3 regions of the Paracerasibacillus soli genome follow, and region 1 is predicted to be linked to each of the others. Evidence: riboswitches for the same ligand, from Rfam matches in the RefSeq annotation. Region 1 holds a riboswitch; each other region holds the start of a gene.

Region 1 (7,984 bases):
TTGCAGGCATTTGTTCATAAAGTTAATCTAGATGTACATATCATCGGGACAGAATTAATGTTTTACCCAAATGGAATTTGTACAGGAGAGACCGGTCCAATCATTCATGGAAATGAAAAGTTAAGGCGTGTGGAACAATGGCTATACGAACATGCAAAAGATGATCAAGTAGAAGTTTGGGCATATGCAGATAGTAAAAGTGATATTCCGTTATTACAATTTGTTAACCATCCTATTATTGTTAATCCAAAGGCAGATATGAAAGAAATTGCTGATAAAAGGCAATGGCCAATTTTTGAATAAAAGGTTGTGCCAAAAATGACGCTGGGACATAAGGGGTCAGACCCCTTATGTCTATTATTTAGTTTGCAGTTTGAAAGATCTTCTTTATATAGTATTGTCCTTCACGTTCTATATGTTTAGCCAGTAGGAAGGTAAAATTATCTGGCGTATGTTCAACTTCCTTTCGTGTCAATATATCAAGAATAAGTTTTTGAAAGTCATTTATTTCTGCTTTTACATCGTGATTGAATTTTATTAAAGCAGGGAAAGTTTCCATATTTATTCTAAGATAACCATTTAATTCAACAGCTCTTAAATAGAAGTGTTCAAAAATTTTTCGATACTGTTCACATTGCTCTTTTAGCTTTACTTCTACATGATCTAAGCATTCGTTTATCATCTTGGCATGCGTTGCTGAAATACGAAGCCAAAGTAAATGATGATGGAGCTCATGAAAAGCTGGTGGTGTTTCACCATTTTTTAAGTAACGTAGAAGGTGTTCATACTCTTCCAGTTCGTAAGTCATATGATTCACAAATGTAGGGGTTAAATGAAAAGTGAGCTCGCCGTTTAATTGTCTTTTTATAATAGATAATTTATAACGCTTTAAATCACTAGTTATGTCTTCCGCCTCTTTCGCAAATGAAATCGCATTGGATGAATGTAATAACTCCACTTCATGTAGGAGGTCTGTGAATACATCTATAAAATATTTAGCAATTGCAGTATCTTTTTTATGAGATGGTGTAAAGGAATCATGGATGAAAGTTGCATGATCACGAAATACTTGCAACCAAAATGTATGTTCAAACATGGCTTGATGCAAATAGTTCGATATATCTTTTCACTCCTTTCTTCAGCCCATCAATTTATTTTATTCACGATGAAGTTGTCCTATGTACATGGAACGGTCATTTATATATTCTTTTTGAATACCATCATATATGTGTACATAAAAATGAAGGATAGAGCAATTCGGAAGTTATCATTGTAGCATGCAGGCAACAAACATTGTCGAACTTAAAAAACATTTGTAAAAAAAGCAGGAATTTCACTTCGTGTGGCGAATTAATATAGAATAGTAGTAAAAGTTTGAAGGGGGAATAGGAATGAAAATATCTATTATTAATTTCAATAACTTAGAAAAAGAAGAGCAAAAACAATATGTGAAAAAGAGCAGTGGAGATTATGTGGTTACATTATTATCTGATCAATTATATGTCGTTTTAAAAGAAGTTTCTGAGAAAAAGCAGACTGCTGAAAAAGTAAGAATGGTTGCGGGTGCTATTGCAAGAGATGTTAGTAAACGGGAGATAAAGCAGGCAATAGTAGCAGTTGAAACATTAACAGAGACTTTTCCACTTGTTGATAAAGCAGTGTTAATAACCGCATTTACTGAAGGATGGCATCTTGGTACTTATTCATTTGCTACATATAAATCAAAGAATCCGTTATCAGAGAAAACAGAACTAGTGATGGAAGATAATCACCATGTAGCTGACTTTGTAGCAAAAGGAAAATTACGTGCAGAGGCAACGGCATTTTCGAGAGATTTAATGAATGAGCTATCGAATGTATTAAATCCGCAAACATTTCCCGATCGACTTCAAGAAGAATACGCAAACACGGGAATAGGTGTCACAGTATTTGATAAAGCAGAACTAGAAAAACGTGAGATGCACGGATTATTAAAAGTTGGCCAAGGAAGTAAATATGATCCATCATTTGTAGAACTAGCTTATTGTGGCGATGATACGAAGCCATTAGTTGCGCTCGTCGGTAAAGGTGTCACTTTTGATACGGGTGGAATTAGTTTAAAAGGAAGCAGAGATCTAAGTAGCATGCGTATGGACATGGGTGGCGCTGCTGCAGTCGCAGGAGCAATGAAATTATTGGCGGAATCAAATGCACCTGTAAATGTTGTTGCACTTATTCCAATGGCTGAAAATATTCCTGATCAAGAATCTGTATTACCAGGCGAGGTCATTCAATATAAAAACGGCAAAACAGTACAAATTGGTAATACCGATGCAGAAGGTCGTCTCATTTTAGCAGATGGACTTATTCGTGCAGGCGAATTAGGTGCTGAATATGTTGTTGATATTGCAACGCTTACAGGGGCAATTGCTAATGCACTTGGCTCACGACTTGGAGGAGTGTTTGGTGATGAAGCATTGCAACTGGAAATGAAGAAAATTGGCGATGAAAATGGTGATTTTGTCTGGCCGATGCCTCTTGTAGATGACTATGAAAGCTATTTAAATAGTGATTATGCTGACTTTAGTAATATTAGCTCAAAAGGAGAAGCTGGTTCCATTACAGCTGCGTTATTTTTACGCCATTTCGTTCCAGAATCAGCCAAATGGTTACACGTAGATATGGCTGGAGTGATGATGAGTCGTGAGAAGGGTTATTATGGTCATTCTGCAACAGGATTTGGTGCAAGATTACTAGCTGATTTTACAGAACGCGTGTCAAAGTAAATGCACATGTTTCGTTTTGGTGATATGATCATACAATTAGTTTTTTTGTTACTTATCGTTTTATTCTTTACGGCACTTTTTGTGATGATTCGCTCCGTAATGAAAAATATGAGAGAAAAGAATGATCGTGAACAAAAGATTGAAGCAAAGCTTGACCGCGTGATTACGCTACTTGAAAAACTGACGATGAAAAATAAAACAACGGGCTGGAACTAAACAAGTGTCAGCCCCCTCAATTACTACATGCGGTATGAAGCGCTAAACTTTTGAGGGGGTCAGACCCTTATGTTCCGGTCTCGTTGTTTTCTATATTACTTGGGTACGAAGTATTTCTTCTATTGCAACAGCAACTCCGTGTTCTGCGTTTGTTTTTGTGATGTGTTTACAAATTTGTTTAATTTCTTCAGTAGCGTTCCCCATTGCAACACCACGTCCTGCCATTTTTAACATCGATAAATCATTTAAATGATCCCCCAATGCCATGACATCACGCATATCTATTCCCTTACTCGTAGCAAATTGTTGTAGTGCAATTCCTTTTTGTGCTTTTGTATCATTAAATTCTAAGCTAATCGACGAAGAGGCTGTAATGGCTATCGGTGTATCCCCTAATTCGGCTTTTATTTGATTGATTTTACTTTGATCGTTCGTAAAGACGAGGATTTTAAAAATCTCTATTTTAGAATCATGAACGATTTGATCAAAGTCACTTGTAAATGTTACGTTTTCATCTACAAATCGTTGGCGTACTTTTGCTTCAATATCAGCTGAGTCAACTTCATGATTCGTAGCCTGCATATATTCGAGCATAATTTGAATGAAGTCATCCCCATTTGTAGCTAACAGGCCTTTATTCGTAAACATTTCATAATATACTTGATGACGCTGACAACTTTGTAGAATGATTTTGGCATGTTCAGCTGTGAGTGGATATTCACTTACTACTTGTTTGTCTTCTGTATATGAGATTGCTCCATTTAAGGAGATGATAGGTAATTGTAAGTTTGCATGTTGTAGAGGCCGAATAGCAGATTCATATGCTCTTCCCGTAGCTACAACAACTTCAATACCTTGTTCTAATGCACGGGTTATTGCTGCAGCATTTTCTTTGCTTACTTCTCCTATTTCATTTAATAACGTACCATCCATGTCGGTAGCAATGAGTCTCATGTAATCTCTCCAGTCATTTTTTTATCAAAGGCTCAACTGACTGTAAGACCCAACCTCAAGAATGCTAGAATGAAAGAATATCAAGTGGAAGATCGACAGCCAGTATATGCCTGATTTGTTCAACTACTAATCAGTAGGAAAATGTTAAGAAATCCACTGATGAAAGTCTCACTTTATGTCCTATTTAACAGTAACATGTATTGCCTCACGTGTCATGGATAGTACCTTAAAAAGAGAGTGGTTTCTTTAGCGATATACTCCATTTTTTCCATATTCTATTATGATTAAGTTTGCGGTTTCTTTGGGTTAAAGGCTACCCGCTTTTCACGATGTTTTTTTCTTAATGGTGCGGATTCATGCAGTTGTTTCTCCGTTTCCGTTACCGGATAAACTTTTGGCACAGGTGTTGGTCTACCATTTTCATCTACTGCAACCATCGTTAAAAAAGATTCAGTTGTTAGTGTTTCAATATGTTTAATTAAATCGTGTGCGGTTACTTTTACGTACACTTCCATTGAACTAGTGCCTGTGTACGTGACGTATGCTTCTAATGTTAATGCATCACCAACTTTTGCTGATGATAAAAAGTCAACCGAGTCTATAGAAGCTGTAACTACTGCACATTGTGTATGCTTCATTGCTGTTAGTGCGGCTATTTCATCAATATAAGCTAAAACTTTACCACCAAAAATCGTATCAAGATGATTTGTATCTGGTGGTAAGACAAGGCGTGTTTGGACTGTTTTTGTATCTGTAATTGCAATTTTATCCAATGTCGTATCCTCCTAAATAAAAAACCTTCTTGTCATAAGAAGGTTCTTGTATGCGTAATCTACAAAAAATATATTTCATCTTAAATAATGAAATGTGCCGAATGCGCAACACCTTCCTATCTCCCGTAGGATAAAATGTTCTTCTTAATGGCAGGTCTCCTGGCTTTGCTTCATCGAAACTCTTTGAACCTTCCCATTTCAGATTGAAATAGTGGTATGAACCAAAGATTCTCAGCAATACAGTGGCGGGACCGCGTTGGAATTTAACCAAACTTCCCTTTTAAACTTGTATCTGAACAAGTCACCATTAAGCCTTATGAAGTTTTAAAATCTTAGTTATTAGTATAGCAGAGTACAAGAAAATTTGATAAGTGGAATTAATTCTAGAATGAATGATTGATTTTTAAAATAGATTATGTTACCCTATCTATACAACATATTGTAATAGATACATAATAAATCACTATATATTGTGTTTGTAGAAATGGTGACAGTCCATGTCTTAAAATGGGAATCTGGTCAAAGTCCAGAACTGCCCCCGCAACTGTATGTGTGTACAAACAGGAAATCCACTGTATGAAATGCTCAAAAGGCATTCATACGGGAAGGACCTTAGTAGGGATAATACACAAGTCAGGAGACCTGCCTATCTACATAAAGTTTCATTTCTTCGGGGTGAAAGAAAACGAAACGATAGGGGTTCATTCTATTTTTATAGGATTTTTCTGTCGTTTTTCGCACACTTTCGAAGGGTGGGCGTTTTTTTATGGGAGAAAATGAAGGAGGACGGAAAGAGATGACTTTAAAAGTTACTTTAACTGCGAAAGAAAGCCTGGAAAGGTTTATTGAAAAAGAAAAAAGGAATTTGGCTTTAGATTATACTACATATATGGAAAAGATTAATAGAGTGCTACAGGAAGAAGTTAGTTACGAAGATGCATTAGAAACGAGTATCTCACTAGCATTGGAAAATATAGACGAAGCAGAGCCCGATTGGACTTATTTAGCTGCGCAATTATATTTAGAAAAGTTATATACAAAAGCAACAGTGAATCGAAAACTTGATCCAGAAAAACCGTATGCAGGATTTTATGATTTAATTAAAATGTTAACAGATAAAGGAATTTACACGGAAAGTATTTTAAATAAATACGATAAAGAGGAAATCGATTATTTAGCAAAGCAAATAAATCCAGAACGTGATCGCCTCTTTACATATTTAGCTATCTACACATTAGCTACACGCTATCTAGCAACAGATCATGATAAAAGTCCTTATGAATTACCACAAGAACGTTGGATGATTATTGCAATGCATTTAATGCAAGATGAGGAAAAGACAAACCGACTTGATTATGTTATCGAAGCCTATTGGGCATTGAGTAATTTATATATGACAGTTGCAACGCCTACACTCAATAATGCGGGGAAAACCCATGGGCAATTATCAAGTTGTTTCATTGACACTGTCGATGATAGTTTACAATCTATTTATGATAGTAATACAGATATTGCAAAACTATCAAAAAACGGTGGTGGTATCGGTGTTTACATGGGAAAAGTTCGTGGGAGAGGAAGTGCAATAAAGGGCTTTAAAGGAATGTCAAGTGGTGTTGTTCCGTGGATAAAACAGCTCAATAATACGGCAGTTAGTGTGGATCAATTAGGAACGCGAAAAGGTGCCATTGCTGTTTATCTTGATGTTTGGCATACCGATATTGAACCATTCCTTGATTTGAAGCTCAACAACGGTGATGATAGATTGCGAGCACATGATATTTTTACTGGTGTTTGTATTCCGGATTATTTTATGGAACAAGTGGAAAATCGCGGGGATTGGTATTTATTTGATCCGCATGAGGTAAGACAAGTGATGGGCTTTTCATTGGAAGATTTTTTTGATGAAAAAAAGGGGAATGGCGAATGGCGAAAGCGGTATGAAGCTTGTATTGAAAATGAGGCGTTAACGAAGCGTGTCGTTCCCGCAATTTCAATTATGAAGCGGATTTTGAAATCGCAATTAGAATCAGGTACACCATTTATGTTTTATCGTGATGAGGTAAATCGTCGTAATGTGAATCAACATGAAGGGATGATTTATTGTTCTAATCTTTGTACAGAAATTACTCAAAATCAATCTTCAACAGAACTTGTCGCCGAAGAAGTAGTAGATGGATTGATAGTGAAAAAGTATCGCGCTGGTGACTTTGTTGTCTGTAATTTGAGCTCGATTAATCTAGGACGAGCAATTCCTGAAAATGTACTAGAAAGGTTAATTACCATTCAAGTAAGAATGCTTGATAATGTCATTGATTTAAATACATTACCTATCCTACAAACGACGTTAACGAATCAAAAATATCGTGCGATAGGCCTTGGAACATTTGGGTGGCATCATCTATTGGCAAAGAAGGGAATTCACTGGGAAACGGAAGAAGCGGTAGCATATGCGGATTCCTTATATGAACAAATCGCTTATTATGCAATTCAAGCAAGTATGGCATTAAGTAAGGAAAAAGGGAGATATCCAGTATTCGCGGGAAGTAAGTGGGAAACTGGCGCTTATTTCGATGAAAGGAACTATACAGATGCGAAATGGCAATCATTAAAACATGAAGTGCAAGAAAACGGTATTCGTAATAGCTATTTACTAGCAGTTGCTCCTAACTCTTCAACGGCGATGATTGCTGGTTCAACTGCAAGTATCGATCCAGTATTTAAGCCGTTTTACTATGAAGAGAAAAAGGATTTTAAAATACCAGTTACGGCACCTGAATTAACACCGAAAACATATGATGTATACCGAAAAAGTGCATATATCGTTGATCAGCGCTGGTCGATTAAACAAAATGCGAAACGTCAACGACATATTGACCAAAGTATCTCATTTAACTTTTACGTACCTTATAATATTCGTGCCTCCGTTCTGTTAGATTTACATGTACAAGCATGGCGAGAAGGACTTAAGACAACTTATTATGTTCGTTCAACAGCAAATGACGTGGAAGAATGTGAATGGTGTCATAGTTAATCGCGCTTGTCTAAAAAACTTGAAAATGGAAGTCGTATCAAAAAGGGAGCTTTAACGTTTATTTGTCAGACCGTAAGAAACTTCGGAGACACTACCTCTGATCTTTGGATAGACAATAGTAAATAAAGTTAGAAAAAAGATACTTACAAGGAGGGAGAAACGTGAAAGCAGTCATTGCCTACTTATCCTATAGTGGAAACACAGAGGAAGTAGCAAACCTAATAGCTGAAAAGCTAGAAACGGCT
Region 2 (7,984 bases), on a different contig from region 1:
CTGATGTAAACCAAAGTTTTCAAGTGTTACAAGATGCTGATTACTTGATTCTATTGTTGTATAAACAAAACGATTAACTGCCATCGTTATAAGGTTTTGATGCGGCTCAAGAACAGCAAATTCACCTGCAATATTTAATTTTCCTGGAGTTTTTATACGCAATGGTGATTTTGGCAAAATTTACTCATCCTCTGTTGTATAAGTTACACCTCGACCCGGTTTACTTACAATTACATCGGTTACACCAGGTAAATGACGAAATGTATTGACGATTTTATCCTCGTTTTCTGGTAAATAAAGTACTTTCACATTTGGGCCAGCATCAATTGTGAAATAAGCTGGAATTCCTTCTTCTCTTAACTTTTGCACCGTTTGCATCACGGAAACTGTAATATCATTCCAATACGTAAATGGTGGTGCAGCACCAAGTGTTGTTGCATGCATCTTGAGACAATTTGCTTCCGCAACAGCACCTACCTTCTCAAAATCTCGTGCTTCAATCCCTTGTTTAATTTCACGTAAATCTGCCGGTATGCTATCTACCCATCCTTTAAAAAATGGCGAAGTATCCACAGTACGTTTCATTCCTTCACGACTGGAAACTTTTTTCTCCTTTGCCGAAAGAACGATCGCAGCAACCCGAACATCCCAAAAATTTTGTTCTGCAATCGGAACAGCATACGAATCGGAACCATCTTCAAGTGTTCCTTGTTGCCACTCAGCAAAGCCACCATATATGGACCGACATGCAGACCCTGAACCTTGCCTTGTCAAACGAGATAACTCATGATCGGCTAGTTGTAAACCAATTGCCTTTGATCCAGCGGCAGCTAGAGCGGCAAAACCTGAAGCAGATGATGCAAATCCCGCTGCAGTTGGAACATGATTTGTAGAATGTACCGTTGCAAATAGATTTGGTTTATCCGCTATTTTCCTAATTAGATCTAGAAATAACGTAACACGTTCGTAAGCTATCCCATTAATCTTTTCCTTATTTAAAAAAAAGCTATCTTCAGTTAACGAATCTTGAAAATCGACTGTTGTTTCCGTATAAAATCCATCCAACGTTAGTGATAAACTATTATTTGTAGGTAAAATTAAGGAATCATTACGTTTTCCCCAATATTTAATTAACGCAATATTTGTATGTGCCTTCGCAGTTGCTTTCATACCTATCTCCTTCTCCCTCAACTCACAAAAAGAGCATGATATATATCAATTCCAAAGAGGCTGATAAAAAATGTAGTGTATTTGCCTACTCGCCAAAAAAAAGCAGGAGAAAAGACATCCTGCTCTCATTTTTACAACTACTCTTCACTATCTTGTCTTTTTAAAACAAAAGGCCAAACAGCATGCGCACCAAACTTTCTTAATTTATCAGCAAGCTGTCTTGAATGCACTTCATTTTGTGCTAAAGCAATAATACAACCACCATTACCTGCACCTGTAAGTTTCGCTCCTAAAGCACCTTCCTGTCTTGCAAAGTTAATTAATTTATTTAAAGTAGCATCACTTACACCTAGCGCTTCAAGTTCCTTTTGTGCCTCATTTAATAATTGTCCTAAAATATTCTTTCCAGCCTTTTCAAGTGCATGTTTAGCTTGATAAGTTAATTCTCCAATGCGATCAAGCTTTTCTTGGATTATCTTGGGGGCTGATTTGAATAAATTCGCCACAGATTCAACAGCAGTACGTGTATCACCGTATTTACCCGTATCAGCAACGATAAAATGAAAATCATCACTAGGTTTTATATAGTAAACTGGGTTTTCTCTTTCAAACCAAACCGGGCATTCAGCTGTTATAGTTAACGTATCAATCCCACTCGGGGCTCCATGTGCCACTTCTTCCGATAAATTTGCAAAATATAATAAGTCTTCCTTCGTATACGGCTGTTCGGCATAAGCAAACAAAGACTTCACAACTGCAATCGCAACGGATGCACTAGAACCTAATCCTTTTCCTGGTGGAATGGATGACTTAACTTGAATTAATAAATCTCTATGTGGTAATTTTAAGTGATCCAACGTTTCATAGATACTACGTACAATTCCTGCTAAGGATTTAGGCGCAGAACTAATTGGACCATGGTAAAATGTGCTATCAATTTTAATTGTGCCTGGGACATACTCGATTACAGATTCAACACCAACTAATGGAAAGGGAATCGCGATTGCAGGTTGTCCGTGTACAACTGCATGTTCCCCAATTAGTATTAATTTGCTATGAGCTACACCGATAGCTATTTGTTCTGTTGTCGTAACTTTTTCTGCACTCATTTTATATACTGTTCCACCAATTCTTTTGCTCTACCTACACGGATTTCTTTTTCTTCTACTAATTTATTTGCAATCATATCTATCATCTCCCCAGCAGCCCCCGCGGCAATTGCGACAGAGCGAGAATGTAATGCCATATGACCTTTTTGTATCCCATCGGTAACTAATGCTTTCAATGCCCCAAGGTTTTGTGCCAATCCAACAGAAATAATAACTTGCGCCAACTCTTCTGCTGAATCAATTTCTAATATTTGTAAAGCTAATTTAGCTACAGGATGAACACGGGTGGCTCCTCCAACAATACCGATGGACATTGGTAACTCTAGTTCGCCTACTAAATTACCCTGCTCATCTACTGACCACGTTGTCATCGATCGATATCTACCCGTACGAGCTGCATAGGCATGTGCTCCCGCTTCAACGGCACGCCAATCGTTACCAGTCGCAATTACAACCGGGTCAATACCATTCATGATTCCTTTATTATGCGTAACAGCACGATACGGATCAGAGTCAGCAAATTCAAACGCATGTACAATACCATCACGCACTTCTTCTCCAGTAAAACCGTCACTTGCCAACAGTTTTGGCGGAATAACACAAGTAGCCTTTGCTAATGACCGATCAGCGTAATTGGAGAGAATTCGTAAATAAACCTTACCTTTTGTTAGCTCTTCCACCAAAGGTGCAATAGACTCCACCATCGTATTAATGATATTCGCACCCATTGCGTCGCATGTATCAATATACATATGCAAGATAAGCATTTTATCATACGGTGAATCAGATTCTTCATTAATAATACGAACATCTAAATCCTTTGCTCCACCACCCCTAGCCACAATACTAGGGTATGCATCATTACATGCAGCAACCAATTTATTTTTCTCGTTTATTAACATTTCCTTTGCAAGTTGAAAATCAGGGCAACCGACTACTTGAATTTGCCCGATCATGACTCTACCTGTCGATTCTGTCGTAAATCCACCAGCTCCGCGAATAATCTTCGCTATATAACTTGCAGATGCTACAACAGAGGGCTCTTCTATAGCCATTGGGACGATATACTCTTTTCCATTGATTAAAAAGTTTAGTCCTAAACCTAAAGGAAGAGGAAGGGTCCCAACTACATTTTCAATCATATTATTTGCAATATCTATTGGCAATGATTTTTCAGATGATAATACCGCAATATCTTCATCAGAAAAATCGTTCCATTTCTTTAGAATCTCAGTCCGTTCTGTAACGGTCTTATTATAAAAGCCTGGGATTCTAGAAGATTTCATATGAATTCATCCTCTTTTTCTGTCATGATCATGCTTCTATTTAGCATGTAACAATATAGTTTATTCGTAAAAGATATTAAGATATATAAATTATAATATAAAACATAACATTATGCAGTAGAAGTGATACATTTTCAGTACGAGTTCATAAAGGTGGATATTTTTACCTGGCCTTTTGAACTACATTTTAAAGTCTATAATAAATTCTCCCATCTATTATGTTAAAATACACTATAAAATGCAAATAAACAAGGTTGTTTTTCAGACGACCTTGTTTATTTGGGTAATAACATGTAGTTTTTTTAAATATATAGTGGACAATTTATATTCATGATGAGCCATACAGGATTCGAACCTGTGACCCTCTGATTAAAAGTCAGATGCTCTACCGACTGAGCTAATGGCTCGTGATGTTAATGATGCTCCGCTTCCTACAGGTCGTGCGTGCCATACCTCACTTCCTTTTGCCTATTCAAGAAGTGATGGGAAGTTCGGTTACTCGTAGTTAATTCGGTAGATGTATTGCTCGTTGCTCTACCGACTGAGCTAATGGCTCGTGATGTTAATGATGCCCCGCTTCCTACAGGTCGTGCGTGCCATACCTCACTTCCTTCATGCTTATTCAAGAAGTGATGGGAAGTTCGGTTACTCGTAGTTAATTCGGTAGATGTATTGCTCGTTGCTCTACCGACTGAGCTAATGGCTCGTGATGTTAATGATGCTCCGCTTCCTACAGGTCGTGCGTGGCATACCTCACTTCCTTTTGCCTATTCAAGAAGTGATGGGAAGTTCGGTTACTCGTAGTTAATTCGGTAGATGTATTGCTCGTTGCTCTACCGACTGAGCTAATGGCTCGTGATGTTAATGATGCCCCGCTTCCTACAGGTCGTGCGTGCCATACCTCACTTCCTTCATGCTTATTCAAGAAGTGATGGGAAGTTCGGTTACTCGTAGTTGATTCAGTAGATGTATTGCTCGTTGCTCTACCGACTGAGCTAATGGCTCGTGATGTTAATGATGCTCCGCTTTGCTTTAGTTAACAGTTGTTTTGATCCATGCATTAAAAATAAACACAAAAAAGCTGGGCTACTAGGATTCGAACCTAGGAATGACGGGACCAAAACCCGTTGCCTTACCGCTTGGCTATAGCCCAATAATCATATGGTGGAGGGGGGCAGATTCGAACTGCCGAACCCTGAGGGAGCGGATTTACAGTCCGCCGCGTTTAGCCACTTCGCTACCCCTCCATAAATATATTTTACAAGATGGCTTGTTCTTATACATAAAATAAAAAAAGTGCCGGCCAGAGGACTTGAACCCCCAACCTACTGATTACAAGTCAGTTGCTCTACCAATTGAGCTAGGCCGGCATATAATAGTTCACGCTAACATCAAGAATACTTGGTGACCCGTACGGGATTCGAACCCGTGTTACCGCCGTGAAAGGGCGGTGTCTTAACCGCTTGACCAACGGGCCACTATGTAATTTCTCAAGTCAACGATTTTCATTATATACACTATTTCACATTTTGTAAAGGGGTTTAATAAACTTTTTTTATACTTCTCTTCATTTTTCAACAAAAACATTGATTTCATAAGTTTTTAAAACCCTTCACTCCTCTCCTAATATTCTTTAACTTATTGATAATTAGAGTAGTGTCATGACAACGTGAATTCCTATGAAACTTATCACACCATAATAAATTGCTCTTCAAAACAGAGGATATTAGCAAGTTTTGGATGTACTATTTGTCTCCTTACAAATATTTAGATTTCACTTTTGGATTTAGTGCATTCATTTATTATCACAATTATTACATTTAAATTTTGACGTTCTAATATTTAGAATACCTTCTCTAATCCTACCGAGGATTATTGACTTAATAGTTTTATTATTCTAGAATAAAAGTAATTGAATACGAGAAGAGAGGTTGATTCTAGATATTTGTCTAGAATCATGAAAAGGGAAGTCCGGTGCAAAACCGGCGCGGTCCCGCCACTGTAAATAGGAGTTTTCTATCCATGCCACTGTCAAACGATGGGAAGGTGATAGAAAATGATGATGATGAGCCAGGAGACCTGCCTTTCTTTATACGATTCGACCTACGAGGATAGGAGGGATTGCTTATACAATATAACTTGCATACTTTTTGAGTTATACACATATCGTACAGCCCTGCTGTGCATTGCATAAGCATACACCTCTAATTTAGGAGGTGTATTTTTTATTGTTGTATGAAAAGAATCTGATGAAAGTTTGATTGAAAAGAACACAACACTTTTACTTGCAAATCAAAATTTACTACAGAAGATAATAACCTATTTTGAAAGCGTAACCATTGGAGGGGTAAATCATTGAAAAAGTTTCAAAAAATAATAAGTACTAGTTTAGTAATCTTACTTACTTTATTTTTAGCCTTGCCCAATCTAGCTACTGCTACAGCACGAGTTGATATTCACACGATTGATGAAGCGATTGATAAAGCTAGCGAATACATGATTAATAAAGACGAAGGTGTTATAAGTGAATGGGAAGCAATAGGTTTAGCGAAGGCTGGTAAAGAAGTTCCAGCATCCTACCAAGATTGGTTTCATTCCAACTTTCAAAGTCAAATTATAAGAGGACTAGATAACGGTCGCATTAAAATTACTGATATTGAGCGCTTAACCATTGCTGCTGTTGCAATAGAAAAAGACCCAAGAAACATTGATGGCATCAATTTAATCGAGCTCATTTATAATAGTCCAGATCATCGAAGTGGCGCTGACACGATGACATTTCAAGGAAATAACGGTCCGATATTCGCACTAATTGCACTTGACACAAAATCATTCGACGTACCAGATGATGCACGTTGGACACGTCAAAGCTTAGTCAATGAATTGTTACGTACACAAAATAAAGATGGTAGTTGGAATTTAAATGAAGCTTTTGGTTCTCCGAGTGTTGATATTACAGCAATGGCTTTAATAGGCCTAAGTCCATATAAAGATCAACCACTTGTAGAGGAGGCTTTAGATAAGGCTACCAATTGGCTATCATCGATTCAAAAGCAAAATGGTGGATTTGATGGTGGTGATTTTGTTGGCGGAATTACGAGTGAGGCTGCATCACAAGTCATCATCGGTTTAACTTCTTACGGTATTGACCCGACAAGTGAGTTATTTACGAAAAGCGGCAATCACGTCATCAGTCATTTATTAAGTTTCCAAGCTGACGATGGTGGATTTAAGCATACCGCTGAAGATACGTCGTCTAATTCTATGGCAACAGAACAAGCACTACAAGCATTAGTTGCTTACAAACTATTTCTTGAGGGCAATGGTCCGCTTTATCACTTCGGAAATCATGACAAAGACCCGACACCACCAGTTGAAGATGTTACGCCAGAAATCAGTGTAAAAGGGTTAAACAATGGAGAAATTATCACATCATCCGAAATCACCTTTACTGTTTCAGCAAAAGCTGGCGATCAACAGCTTGAGCCAATAGTACAATTAAACGGCAAAGACTTAACCGCAAATGGCGGGCAGTATACAGTACAATTAAATAAAGGAGAAAACAAAATTTCTATACATGCCGAAAGTGATAGTGGAAAAGTAACTTCAGTCCAATATATTGTAATATATCAAGCAACAAATACGATTGAAGTTGGCGAAGCATTACCTGTAGCAAGCTATGAAAGAATCGTAATAGCAGGTTCAAATACACAAGTCGTATTACCTGATAATATTCCACAAGGGACGACTCTATTGATTGAAAAGTCTGCATGGGATCACGATGGACTAACAAAAGTTGGAGACGCATTTAACTTTATATTCCAGCACCCAGAGAATAAACAAATAGCAGGCGTGTTTACATTAACGATGGGAGTATATGACAACAGCGAAAAGGAAAAAACTGGGGTCTACCATTACAATGAAGAAACTGGAAAATGGCAGTATGCCGGTGGATGGGGGCAAATGAAAGATGATGTAATCATAGTTGATGTCAATCATTTTTCAACTTATGGCGTGTTTATGGATACGGAAGGACCTACTAACGTTCAGCTTAAAAGTAAATCAACGACAAATAACCAAGTTACGTTAGACTTTTCAGCTGAAGATCCATCAGGAATAGCATCCTATGACCTTTATCGAGATGGTAAACTTCTACAAACAATAAAGGGAAATGAACATGAATTTATCGATACAGATGTACAGCCCGGCAAAGAATATCTCTATGAAATTATCTCTACTGATAAACTTGGTAATGAATCCGAGAAAACTAGCTTACGAGTAAAGGTTAGTGTCAGCGAAGAGACAGTAAAAGAAGATAATGATAATCAAGATGAAATGAACAACGGAAATCATGACAATGATAATTTACAAGGGAAAACGGACAAGGACAAAGAAACGACATTAGCACCAACAGACACG
Region 3 (7,984 bases), on a different contig from region 1:
AAGATTGTGATAAAGGATGCAACAATACTTACAACTGGCAAAGTAAATATGCCAAGAAAAGGGATAGATAAACTAAAAAAAATCGTCATGACGGCACCAACACTAGCACCCGAGGATACGCCAAGTGTATAAGGATCTGCCAACGGATTACGCAACAAACCTTGAAAGGCTGCTCCCGCAATTGCGAGAGAAGCCCCAATAAGACCAGATAAAATAACACGCGGCATCCGTATATTCATAACGATATTTTCATACATAGGATTCACTTCATTGGACAGCGGTCGTTGAGAAATGTGGGCATAAACAATTTTTAAAATGTCTACAACCGCAACCTTCACAGTCCCAATGGAAATACCTATCAACATAGCACCTATTAAAAGACTAAGTAATAAGAAATAGGCAAATAAATATTTACTCTGCAAAAATGTCTGGATATATCGCTTTTCCAAGTTCCTCTGCTCCTTCAACCAATCGAGGTCCTGGGCGGCTCACTAAATCTTCATTCACATCGATAATTTGTTTGTTTTTAACTGCTGTTACCTCATTCCATCCATTACGTTCCGTTACCTCTGCAACTGGATCTTCTACAAAGCTACCATAGGTTGTAATGATGACATCCGGATTTAATGCAATAATCGCCTCTTCATTCATTTTAGGCCAACCTACCTGGTCCTCTGCGGCATTTTTAGCATTGATTTTTGTAAGTAACTCGTCCATAAATGTATCTTTTCCAGTCGTGTAAATTTCCGGTGATGGAGAAATTTCTACAAAAACGCTTTTCTGATCTTTCTCTTCTATTGTACTAGCCTTTTCTTCAAGTGCTATTAATTTATCCTTCATTTCTGTTATGATATCTAGTGCTTTTTCATGTGTACCAGTTGCCTTACCGATTAGGCCTATCACATCATAAACACCATCAAAATTAGAGGCTGAACTAACGACTAATACCGGAATTCCCGAATCACGTAATTGATCTAACGCTTTTTCATCATTAGACTGATCAGCTAAAACTAACTGTGGTTCCAAGGAAAGTATTTTTTCTACATTCAGCTCTAAACCACCAATTTTCTCCTTTTTAGTTGCTTCTTCCGGATAGTTATCATGATCAGAAACACCAACTATCTCATCACCTAATCCTAAAGCAAATGCAATTTCTGTATTACTTGGAAGTACCGAAACAATTTTTTCTGGCTTTTCTTCTATTGTTAATTTAGCACCAGTTGCATCCGTTACAGTTACAGGAAAAGCTACTTCCGAACTATTTCCAGCATCAGATTGTTCTGTTTGTACATCTTCTTTATTTTTATCCTTATTTTCATCTGATGAACTGGAACATCCAGCTAACACCCCAAATGCTAGTAACATTACCAAAACAAAGAGATTCAGTTTTTTAAATATACTATTTCGCATCCTATTTCCTCCAATATTTGTATGATGTATGAAAATCGAATCATAAAGTAAAAACTTCAATAAAAAAGTCCAAAATAAAACACCTCTAACAAGGTGGTTGAGATGTTATACATACTTCGACTGTTTGCTTTAGGACAAAACTAGCCTACTTTTATTTCTAAACACCTCCCTATCCACGTAGGTAACTGGCGTCAGAACTTGGCAGGTCTCCTGGCTCAGGGGAAATCATGACGAGATACATACACATATATGTATTAAGTATATTCACAATACGAATACAGATTGAATCTGCTAGGAAACTGCACCTTCCCATGTACGTAGACACAGTGGTAACGACAGCTTCTTCCCCAATTACAGTGGCGGGACCGCGTTGGATTTTCACCAAACTTCCCTTTTAAGTATTAAAAACACCAAATTCCGCAACATATTTAATTTTTCTACATTAATTAGTATATCACAATTTACTTAGCACATTTAATTTAAATCAGCTAAGTTATATCACACTTTTTTTAATGTTTCCACCTTAGCTACAGTAAATATCAAACCTTTACCATTTTCTAATGATCTTCTGGCCCATCACGAATAGCATACTTCGAATCTTGTTCATTAAGTTTTAAAAAAGACAAGATAAAGCGAACTAGTATATCCCTATTTTTAAAATCAATCTTCATTTTTGTTAGTATCTTTCTTTACTGTATGCTAAACAATTCTACGAGTAGTAAAGATACTGCACCTAGTAAAGTAGCATGATCCCCTAGTCGTGATACAACTACCTTCGTTTGTTTCGCTTCAGATGTTAAAGCCCATTTTTCAATCGTCTCTTGTACGGCTGGTAATAAAAATTGTTGGGCCTTAGAAACCCCACCACCTATTACAATTACTTCTGGATTCATAATATGAATTAAGTTGGTTAAACCGATACCAAGATACGTACCAGTTTCTTTTAATACTTGAACCATATTTTGATTTCCATTAACCGCCATCCTATATATTTTTTCTCCTGTTAAATTAACAGTAGGACTTATTTCGTCATCATTTTCTTGTTTTAACTTTTCATTGGCGCGTTTTACAATTGCAGGACCTGAGGCAAATGTTTGCAAACAACCACGATTGCCACACTCACATATTGTTCCATTTAAATCAATTGTCATATGACCAATCTCACCTGCTAAATCTTGCGCACCATGATAAAGTTTGCCATCTACAACAGCACCCGCTCCCACACCACTCCCAAGATTAATAGCTACCATGCTGTTTATCTTTCCATGCTTACCAAACCAAGATTCTCCTAGCGCCATCGCTCTTGCGTCATTTTCTACTTTGACATCAAATCCGAATTCTTTTTCCAATTCATCCTTTATCGGTACATTTGTTAAATGCAAATTAGGTGCGAATAGCGATGTTCCTGTTTCAACATCGACGACACCGTGCATAGCAACACCGATTCCTACTATTTTCTCTTGATTATCTACAAAATCAACTACAGATTGAATACAGTTCTTTAAAATCGCCAAAAATTGGTCATTAGTTAACTGACTACTAAGCTTTTTAGATGTTTGAAACAAAACCTTTCCAGACAAATTAGTAAGAACACAGTCAACATCCGCCGGCCCTACGTCAGCACCAATGATAAGAAATGCCTCATCATTAATGTGAAGCATTGTCGGCTTTCTACCTCCCTTTGATTCACCCAAATTACTTTCCATTATTATTTCTTGTTCGAGTAATTCCTTGACGATGCTACTAACCGTAGGTGGTGTAAGCTTTGTTTGCTTTGCAATTTCAGCTCTAGAAATTGGTTCATTCGTCCTAATCTTATTTAAAACCAGCGATTTATTTACAGATTTCATTAATTGAAAAGTACCACGTTGCATAATTTTCCTCCAAAAACATATTTTAAAATAACATATGTAATGCCCTGCAAATAAACCTTACAGGGCATCAACCATATCAAACTGGTGCGATCATAAATTCAAATTGAAGTGTTTCTTCAGCACGAATTTGATATTCTTCATGAACTGCGGCTCCCCAACTATCATCCCCACCAACACCTGATTGTTTTCCTGCAACAGTTACGACCGTATGATGAATAGGAGGTAATTCATAATGATGATAAGCATTTTCTAATTCAAATGCAGTATATGGAGAAACGTTACACTCCAGGGCTTCACCTACAGCTGAAATACGAATACCATCACCTTTCTGATTCGTAATATCTACACGACGAACCCCAGTCCGATTACCTGATTCTTGTGGAATGACGTAGGTCGATACATTATCCATAACAGTATTTTTAAATTGACATAACCTTGCCCCAAAAGCACGATCACTGTAATTTTCCTCCGGTCCTTTTGCATACCATTCCAGCTGGTTGTAATCAGCAGATATTTTAAACGTCAGCGCATAAATTGGAAGATTTGGTAATCCCTTCACACCTTGATAAATAGACTTAACTTTAATTTTACCATTATGATAAACTGTATAACAAACCTTAACTGAAACATCTGGATGGATAGATATTGCATGCTCAAAACTAATCGTAACATATGTTTTTTCTTTTTCTATCGACATGGCAACACATTTTTGGCCTAAACTAGCTGCGTACCACAAACTATGATCAAACGCATAACGATTCCCACGATCATTATCTGTAAGCGCACGCCAAAATAGTGGTTTAGGAGCCTGATTTATCATTTCGGTCCCATTATAATTTAATGAAATTAAAGTTCCTTCCTCGCGAGAAAACAATGCATGAAAGTTTTCACCTTGAACGCCAATATTATAATCTCCTTTCACAAGGGTAACTTCATTACCACCATCGCTCAGCGTATGCCGTTCTCCTATTTTAAAGACATATTCTCCAAAAGCTACTTCAAATCTAGCATCCGCCCACATTGTTTTTTCTTTTAGTAAAAAGGACGTCTGTATGACGTATTCACCTTGGAAATCTATATCTTGCGGAAAATCCAACTCTATCAATTGTTCACTTCCTGGCACTACGTTCACTAGCTTTTCCGAGGAAAAAACTTCCTCCCCTTCATAAAGTAAGCAATATTTAAGTATCAAATCACTCGTATCTGTAAACAAACGCTGGTTTATGATTTTCACACCATTACGATTCGGCTCTAATTTAATGTCTTGGTACAAGAAACGAATTTCCTGTGTTTTTGGAGAAAGTTTCCGATTCGCTTCGATAATGCCGTTCACACAAAAATTATAATCTGTTGGCCTATCCCCATAATCTCCCCCAAATGCAAGATATTCTTTTCCATATCTATCTTTTTTTATTAATCCTTGATCAATAAAGTCCCAAATAAAACCACCCTGGTACATGGGGTATTTATCTGCAAGATCCGTATACTTCTTCATCCCTCCGACAGAGTTACCCATCGCATGCATATATTCACAAAGTATAATTGGCTTATGAGGTTGACTCTTCAAATATTCTTCGACTTCATGGGCTTTTGCGTACATTTGACTTTCCATATCGCTCGTATCTGGATAAGCTCTATCGTTAAATATTCCCTCATAATGTACTAAACGGCTTGGATCTACTTTTCTAAAATAATTTGACACATTATAAAGTACCTCACCACCAAATGACTCATTTCCACAAGACCAAATAAGTATAGATGGATGGTTTTTATCCCGTTCATACATAGAAATTGCGCGATCCATCACAATATCTTGCCACTCCAATTTATTACCGGGAATCGCTCCATCATGGTCCAAATAACCACTTTTTTCCCAAGTTCCATGTGTTTCCAAATTCATTTCATCTATGACATACAAACCATACTTATCACAAAGCTCATACCAACGAGAATCATTAGGATAATGTGATGTTCTGACAGCATTTATATTTAACCGTTTCATCGTCTTAATATCCCAAATCATATCTTCTTCGGTTACTACCCTACCATGATAACAATTAAATTCATGTCGATTGACACCTTTAAATACGATACGTTGACCATTTAAGTACATTCGTTTATTTTTTAATTCAAAATGTCTAAATCCTACATGTTGCGGTACAACTTCAACCAGTTCCCCTGATGGATCATATAACTGAATATAAGCTTGATATAAATATGGAGACTCAGCACTCCATAAATTTGGATGATTCACGCTTACAGTTAACGTCTCCTCGGAACTTGCTAAGTTCTTTTCCATCACATCAATAACCTTGTTTTCTGCATCTTCTAAAATTAACTTTGCCTTAGAACCGACTGGAACAGTTGATAAATGAATGTCTACATGCAATTTCGCACAACTAAATGAATCATTTAAATGCGTTTTCACATGAATGTCTTCTACGTGTAGAACAGGTTTTGTATATACATACACATCCCTAAAAATTCCCGAAAAGCGCCAAAAGTCTTGGTCTTCTAGCCAGCTACCCGTACTACGTTGATAAACTTCTACCGCTAATTTATTTTCTCCTGAATGAATAAATGGGGTTAAATCAAAGTCAGCAGGCGTAAAACTATCCTCGCTATACCCTACAAACTGGCCATTTAACCAAACAAAAAATGCTGTTTCTACCCCCTGAAAGGAAATAAATAAAGGCTGATCTACCATTCTATCTGGAATAGTAAAATATTTAACATAACTTCCAACTGGATTATGCGCCTCGGATACCTCAGGTGGAACTAGCTCCTCATGACCATCCCAAGGATACATTTTATTTACATAATGGGGGTTCCCATAGCCTTGTAACTGAATATGACCAGGAACTTGAATCGTTTGCCAGCCAGAGCAATCGTATTCCATATGTTGAAATCCTTCTACCCTACTACTTGGATTGACGGCATAACTAAACTGCCATGTCCCATTTAAACTTTCACGAAACTTCATTGTTTCTCCACGTCTTGCTTCAACCATTGATTGATAATATTTATGATCTGAATGGGCCTTAAGCCGATTAACTGCAAATGTATTTAAATCTGATAGCCAATCTAAACTTGGTTTTGACATCATATCCACTCCTATATAATTTTCACTTCACAGAACCCATCATCCCAGCTACAAAATGTTTTTGCATGAGGGAAAAAATGAGTGCTGTCGGCAATGTAGCAATCACAATTGCTAGCATCATCATTCCATAATCGGGTGAATAACTAGCTCCTAAATTAGATAAAAGTAATGGTACCGTTTGTTTTTCAGGTGACTGTAAAACAATTAATGGCCACATATAATTATTCCAACTATTCATAAAAGTAATAATCGCACCAGCCGCATATGATGCTTTCATAGACGGCATGTATATTCTAAAAAAAATACCTATCTCGCTTAAACCATCTATTCTCCCTGCCTCAACTAACTCTTTTGCAAACATCTTTGTGTTTTGGCGGAAAAAGAAGATTGTAACAATCAGATTTGTAACACACGAACCTTATGTAAGTGCTTTCATATCTTATTAGCGTATATTGAGATGAGATGTTTCACCTTCACTAATTAATATTTCTACTAGCACGAAGTTACAAAATATCCATATTTAAATATATTAATTAATTTAATTAATAAGTTTTATTATAACTAATGTAAAGTATACGCTATACTTTGTCAACATGATTATGATGGTCATTTCGCTTAGAAAATAGTTTATTTTAAAATAAGCCCTAATCATCGGTAATGGATGATTAGGACTATTTTTTAAGACTCTTAGTACGTCTTGTACAAAGCCAAGCCTTTTCTTTTACTCTCTTTCAAAATGCAGTCTACAATTTATTACAATACGAACCATTTCTTTTATCTCATTTTACTCTATAATAAAATTATCCTCTTTCCGTTGTTTTCTTCTATTTTTTAAAACATTAACTGATAAATAAATTCCGGTTCCAGATACAATGATAAACGTAATCGTAACTAAATCATTCAGCCAATTTAGATTTGAATTACCAGTCAAACCTTCATGAATACGTCTCACAAGTCCCATAATACCTCCTTGTGATTGAGGTTCTCTTTGATCTAATAGTTCTCCCGGCCCAGTTTCAGTTTCATTATCACCTTGTCCGTTTGTAACTTCCGAATCTTGCGCTTCTGTTTCATCAAACCTATGATTTAAATTGCCGTTATTATCTTCTTGTTTAGGTTGCATCATTTGATTTGGTGGAGATCCACCCCTTTGTTCCATCTGTTTTTGCCCAATTAACCACGGCTCATTCATGATTAGACCTGTAATCGATTCAATTAGAATAAATATGGAACAAATTAATCCTATCCATATATGTGCATTTTTCATTTTCTTCATGCTGTTTATTCCTCTCTTTACACCAAATATAATAATAAGTAAAACCACAATCAACAGAGGATTTCGTACTTCCTCCTATTGATTGTCAGTTAAATGAATCGAGTTTTTACTAGCTGTTGCCGCCAATCAATCCTAAGTACCTTGGAATTCTTGGGGGAGAGTATTACAACTAGTAACCTGCGATAAACTACTAAAACACTAATATCTTAACGCTTGAATTGGATCTAGTTTGGAAGCCTTATTTGCTGGGAATACGCCGAATACAATCCCGATAAGTAAGGAAAATAAAAACGAGAATAGTATGACCGGTAGTGAATAAGC

Evidence for each region. A riboswitch is a leader RNA that binds a small molecule or an ion and turns the genes downstream of it on or off. The one in region 1 is predicted to bind cobalamin.
Region 2: it holds a riboswitch for cobalamin, as region 1 does, so the genes downstream of both, ACFFIS_RS15140 (LPxTATN C-terminal sorting signal domain) here and ACFFIS_RS17330 (ribonucleoside-diphosphate reductase subunit alpha) in region 1, are expected to answer to the same signal.
Region 3: it holds a riboswitch for cobalamin, as region 1 does, so the genes downstream of both, ACFFIS_RS06905 (ABC transporter substrate-binding protein) here and ACFFIS_RS17330 (ribonucleoside-diphosphate reductase subunit alpha) in region 1, are expected to answer to the same signal.

The regions. Positions count from the first base shown of each region.
Region 1 covers NZ_JBHLWL010000067.1:105,181-113,164, reverse strand. The annotation lists gene ACFFIS_RS17360 (HAD family hydrolase) at 1-303, shown strand, start outside; gene ACFFIS_RS17355 (DUF2935 domain-containing protein) at 362-1,108, opposite strand; gene ACFFIS_RS17350 (leucyl aminopeptidase family protein) at 1,392-2,765, shown strand; gene ACFFIS_RS17345 (DUF4083 family protein) at 2,766-2,981, shown strand; gene ACFFIS_RS17340 (Cof-type HAD-IIB family hydrolase) at 3,072-3,935, opposite strand; gene ACFFIS_RS17335 (acyl-CoA thioesterase) at 4,220-4,708, opposite strand; cobalamin riboswitch at 4,841-5,032, opposite strand; cobalamin riboswitch at 5,176-5,372, shown strand; gene ACFFIS_RS17330 (ribonucleoside-diphosphate reductase subunit alpha) at 5,475-7,739, shown strand; gene ACFFIS_RS17325 (flavodoxin) at 7,901-7,984, shown strand, end outside.
Region 2 covers NZ_JBHLWL010000061.1:115,798-123,781, forward strand. The annotation lists gene ACFFIS_RS15095 (phosphomevalonate kinase) at 1-177, opposite strand, end outside; gene mvaD (diphosphomevalonate decarboxylase) at 181-1,170, opposite strand; gene mvk (mevalonate kinase) at 1,308-2,279, opposite strand; gene ACFFIS_RS15110 (hydroxymethylglutaryl-CoA reductase, degradative) at 2,276-3,565, opposite strand; tRNA gene ACFFIS_RS15115 (tRNA-Lys) at 3,900-3,972, opposite strand; tRNA gene ACFFIS_RS15120 (tRNA-Gln) at 4,647-4,718, opposite strand; tRNA gene ACFFIS_RS15125 (tRNA-Tyr) at 4,728-4,812, opposite strand; tRNA gene ACFFIS_RS15130 (tRNA-Thr) at 4,863-4,935, opposite strand; tRNA gene ACFFIS_RS15135 (tRNA-Glu) at 4,968-5,042, opposite strand; cobalamin riboswitch at 5,477-5,666, shown strand; gene ACFFIS_RS15140 (LPxTATN C-terminal sorting signal domain) at 5,921-7,984, shown strand, end outside.
Region 3 covers NZ_JBHLWL010000022.1:45,993-53,976, reverse strand. The annotation lists gene ACFFIS_RS06910 (FecCD family ABC transporter permease) at 1-449, opposite strand, end outside; gene ACFFIS_RS06905 (ABC transporter substrate-binding protein) at 412-1,410, opposite strand; cobalamin riboswitch at 1,594-1,840, opposite strand; gene ACFFIS_RS06900 (ROK family transcriptional regulator) at 2,100-3,284, opposite strand; gene lacZ (beta-galactosidase, LacZ type) at 3,361-6,390, opposite strand; partial or broken gene ACFFIS_RS06890 (carbohydrate ABC transporter permease) at 6,410-6,775, opposite strand; gene ACFFIS_RS06885 (PepSY domain-containing protein) at 7,172-7,711, opposite strand; gene ACFFIS_RS06880 (ABC transporter permease) at 7,862-7,984, opposite strand, start outside.